Regions from separate parts of the Parapedobacter brassicae genome, predicted to be linked through region 1. Evidence: riboswitches for the same ligand, from Rfam matches in the RefSeq annotation. Region 1 holds a riboswitch; the other holds the start of a gene.

Region 1 (2,395 bases):
CCGTTGAACGCGCAAAGAGAGCGTTTCGACTCCCTGTAGCAACAGGAATGCATTGAATGGCGATAGTGCCGGACCATAGTCGCGTAGCCCCTCTACACGGGCGCGAATCGCGAATTGGATATTGCCGAACGGACCGCCCACACCGAAAACATCACTGAACACCAACCCATGGTAACCTTCTGAGGGTTCGCTGAACTGCTTGAACTTGCCGTTGCCCCAATTGTAATTGCCACCGTCTATGATGACGCCGCCGATGCTGTTGCCATGCCCGCCGATCCACTTGGTAGCGGATTCCACCACCACATGGGCGCCGTTTTCCAACGGTTTGAAGAGGTATCCCGCGGCGCCGAAGGTGTTGTCTACGATCAGTGGAAGATCATGTTTCTGTGCAATGCCCGCAATGCGTTCGAAATCCGGAATGCTGTAACTGGGATTGCCGATGGTCTCCACGTAGATCGCTTTGGTATTGTTGTCGATCAGGGCCTCGATGTTTTCGGGCGAATCATCTTTTGCAAACCGGGCTTCGATACCTAAACGCTTGAACGACACCTTGAATTGGTTAAATGTCCCGCCATACAGGTTGGCGCCGCTGACGAAGTTATCGCCGTTTTCCAATATATTCGTCAGCGCGATGAACTGCGCCGCTTGTCCGGAGGCAACAGCCAATGCCGCTACCCCTCCCTCCAGGGCGGCGATACGCTTTTCAAAGACATCCGTGGTCGGATTCATGATGCGCGTATAGATGTTTCCGAATTCTTTCAACGCAAAGAGATTTGCGCCATGCTCCGCACTGTTGAATACGTAGGAAGTGGTTTGGTAAATCGGCACGGCCCGCGAACCGGTGGTGGGATCTGCTTCTTGTCCCGCGTGGACCTGTAAGGTCTCGAATTTTAGATTTTCAGTAGCCATGGTTCAATTTTTTTGTTTATGCAAGGATGAAAACGTGATCATGATGTTATACTGACATCGTTCCCGCAGGCTTGCAGGAATTACGCATCGGTAAACACATGCTTGTGTTGGATTAATGGCAACAGCACATGTACATTATTCCCCTGCACATTCGTTGCGCGGACCGTATAATGACAATACGCTTATTACTTAAAGAATACATGATCATCGTCTTATCATTTATATGCTCCCAACCGTTGTCGGCCGGGACAGGAATTGGCACCTTTTCCACCGTTTGTGGATGGTTGCCAGTGGGTCATTGAGCCAGTCTCTCGCCACTTCTTTATAAACCAAGACCTTTTTTGGAGGAATTGATTTGTGTGTGTATATACACACAACGGGTGCAAATATAAGCGGTGCGATTTGGTTGTGCAAAGTTTTTTTGATTTTTTTGTGCAAATGGAACCCAGCATGAACATCACGTTTAACACCGCCGCCCTGCTTTTCCCAGCCATCAGCTTGATCATGTTGGCATATACCAACCGCTTTTTGGCGTTGGCTGCGTTGGTCCGGAGCTTACATGCCAAATACCTCGAACACCACAAAAGCGGGGTGTTGCATGGGCAGATCAGGAATCTTCGTTACCGACTGAAGTTAATCAGACAAATGCAAGCCATGGGGGTATTGAGCTTCGTTACCTGCATCGTATGCATGTACTGCATTTATATTGAACATGCGTTCCTCACGGAGGTGACGTTTGCACTGAGCTTGCTTTTCTTTGCCGTTTCACTGTTGATATCGTTGCTGGAAATTCAGGTGAGCAATAAGGCGCTCGAATTGGAGCTGAGTGATATGGAAGAGGGAGATGCTTCTTCCCTGGTCGGCTATATCAAAAAGAAACTCGAAAAAAAAGGCCCCCGGTAAAGGAGGCCTTTAAATTTAAGTTTAGCGGGAGGTAAGTATTATCTCACGAAAAGGAGCTCACGCAATTTGGGGAGCGGCCATTTCCGATCGTCTACGATCTGTTCCAATTTATTGATGTTATACCGGATCTTATCGAAATGCGGTTTTACTTTCTCGTCATAAGCGATGGCTTTTTCCCGCACATCTTCCAGCACGTTGGCTTTTTTGCGCTCTTGACGCATCGCTTCGGCTTCTGCGATGATGGTGTCTACATGCGTTGAGATGCGCTCAATAAGCTCCGCCTGTGCCCGGTAAGTTTCGGCTTTAAATCCGATGTCCTTCAATCCTTTCACGTTGGTTATCAGATCGTTTTGGTAGTGAAGCGCCGCAGGTACCAGCAGGCTGTTGACGATTTCGCCATACACACGGGCCTCGATCTGGATCTTCTTGTAATAGTTCTCCAACAGGATCTCGTGGCGCGCTTCGCTTTCACGTTCAGATAAGACGCCGAGCTTTTCAAAGAGGGCCAGCGATTTTTCGGTTACATAGACGTCCAGTGCTTTCGGCGTCGTCTTGATGTTAGAGAGTCCGCGTTTGTGTGCTT
Region 2 (2,395 bases), on a different contig from region 1:
CACATTACGGTGGCCGATAAAGGCATAGGCATGAGCCGCGATCAATTGGCTAAGATTTTCGATCAGTTTTACCGCATCCCGACAGGCAACCGGCATGACGTCAAAGGTTTTGGCCTCGGACTAAGCTATGTCAGCGATATTGTGAAACGGGTTGGCGGAAAAATACTGGTCAAAAGCGAGCGCGACAAAGGAACGATGTTTGAAATCATGCTGCCGCTCAAAGGATAGGAGACACTATGCAAAAACCTGCATGAGCACCCGAAAGACAAGTAGCTCATGCATGCTTCATCGCCGTTAAAGAACAATTTATGCAGATGAAAATTCTATTAGCAGAAGACGATCCCAATTTGGGCGACATCTTAAAAGATTATTTGGAGCTGAAAGGCAAATTCGATGTCACCCTCTGCAAAGATGGGGATGAGGCGCTCCGTCAGTTCAACAAGGAAAAATTCGACCTCTGTATATTCGATGTGATGATGCCCCGCAAGGATGGGTTTACGCTGGGTAAAGAAATCCGGAAGACAGATGCAGATATTCCCATTATTTTTGCCACGGCCAAGGGCATGATGGAGGATAAAACCGAAGCGTTCAGCCTCGGCGGCGACGATTACATCACCAAGCCTTTTCGCGTAGAGGAACTCTTGCTGCGCATCAATGCCCTGCTCAAGCGCACCTCGCGCGAAAAGCAACAGGAAGAAGAATTTCCCGACAAGTTTCAGATCGGCGATTATACATTCGACTATGTCGCCCAGCAGATCAGCCATTATGGCCAGCCGCAAAAACTGTCTACCAAGGAGGCCGAGTTGCTGCGCCTGCTGTGCCTCAAGAAAAACGATGTCCTCACCCGTGAGGAGGCCCTGCTCAAAATTTGGCATGATGATAATTACTTCAACGGCCGAAGCATGGATGTCTTCCTGAGCAAACTCCGTAAATACCTGCGTGACGACCCTAAGGTCGAAATTGTCAATGTGCACGGAAAAGGCTATAAGCTGCTGGTTAGTTGATGAGGTGAATTATTTTTGTGTATCTCAATTTTAATCCCGATATTAGCGCCCGCTTATGGAGAAAGGCAGAGGGAATGGACCCTGTGAAGCCTTAGCAACCTGTCAGCAGACAAGGTGCTAAATTCTACCCCGAATCATCGGGGAAAAATAAGCCGACACAACTTACCCTTGTGCCCTCTCCCCCAAAGCAATCAGATAACGAATGAAACCGCCGTTTCTGCGTGAAGGAACTGCGTATATTGCTGGTATATTAAATTATTATTCATATAGTATCATGTTAAAAACCAACAACTTGGGTTACCCGCGTATCGGTGCCCTCCGCGAGCTGAAAAAGGCCAATGAAGCCTATTGGGCAAAGAAGATCGGTCAGCAAGAACTGCTGCAAGCCGCACAGACCATCCGCGAAAGCAACTGGAAAACCCAACAGGAAGCGGGTATTGACCTCATTCCTTCCAACGATTTTTCGTTCTATGATCAGGTGCTTGACCTTACCCTTACGGTAGGGGCTATCCCGGCGCGTTACCAAGGGTTTTCCGTAGAAGGTGCCTCCTCGTACAATCTCGACTTATATTTCGCCATGGCCCGCGGCTTTCAACAAGACGGTCATGATGTGACGGCCATGGAAATGACCAAATGGTTTGATACCAATTACCACTATATCGTTCCCGAATTTGTCAAAGACCAGCAGTTCCGCCTTACCTCAGAAAAGGCTGTCAACGAATTCAACGAAGCTAAACAGTTGGGCATCAACACCAAACCGGTGTTGCTCGGCCCGGTTACCTACCTGCTCTTGGGCAAGGAAAAAGAGGCTGGTTTTGACCGCTTGGATTTGATCGACCGCTTGCTGCCCGTTTACGAAGAGATTTTAGGCAAGTTAGCCGCAGCCGGCGCCGAGTGGGTGCAATTTGACGAGCCATTCCTCGCGCTGGATATCGACGATAAGGCACGCACCCTTTATCAAACCGTATACAGCCGTCTCTCCGCTGCCGCCAAGGGCATCAAGCTCATCGTAGCCACGTATTTCGAAGCCCTGCGCGAAAACGCGCCGACAGCGCTGAGTCTGCCGGTACAGGCGCTGCATGTTGACCTCGTTCGTGGCGAAAACCAACTGGCTGACCTGTTGCCTGCCATACCCGCCAATCTGATCCTTTCCCTCGGGGTGGTCGATGGCCGCAACATCTGGAAGAACGATTACGAAGCATCACTCCAAAAGATCACGCAAGCTGTGGATACCTTGGGCGCCGACCGCGTGTGGATAGCCCCATCAAGCTCCCTGCTGCACGTGCCGTTCGACCTGGATCTGGAAGACAACAAGCAGTCACTGCCTGCGGAGGTCAAAAACTGGCTCGCCTTTGCCAAGCAGAAGCTTGCGGAAGTAAAAGACCTGGCCG

Evidence for each region. Region 1 has a riboswitch for S-adenosylmethionine ahead of ACMGDE_RS07510 (O-acetylhomoserine aminocarboxypropyltransferase/cysteine synthase family protein). Riboswitches for the same ligand answer to the same signal wherever they lie in the genome.
Region 2: linked by a shared signal. The riboswitch ahead of metE (5-methyltetrahydropteroyltriglutamate--homocysteine S-methyltransferase) and the one ahead of ACMGDE_RS07510 (O-acetylhomoserine aminocarboxypropyltransferase/cysteine synthase family protein) in region 1 are both predicted to bind S-adenosylmethionine.

Annotation. Positions count from the first base shown of each region.
Region 1 is NZ_JBLFFL010000002.1:484,771-487,165, forward strand. Features, by position in the region: gene ACMGDE_RS07510 (O-acetylhomoserine aminocarboxypropyltransferase/cysteine synthase family protein) at 1-909, opposite strand, end outside; SAM riboswitch class I at 1,126-1,240, opposite strand; gene ACMGDE_RS07515 (DUF2721 domain-containing protein) at 1,360-1,812, shown strand; gene ACMGDE_RS07520 (glutamine synthetase III family protein) at 1,851-2,395, opposite strand, start outside.
Region 2 is NZ_JBLFFL010000001.1:1,247,777-1,250,171, reverse strand. Features, by position in the region: gene ACMGDE_RS05015 (sensor histidine kinase) at 1-228, shown strand, start outside; gene ACMGDE_RS05010 (response regulator transcription factor) at 315-1,004, shown strand; SAM riboswitch class I at 1,055-1,158, shown strand; gene metE (5-methyltetrahydropteroyltriglutamate--homocysteine S-methyltransferase) at 1,279-2,395, shown strand, end outside.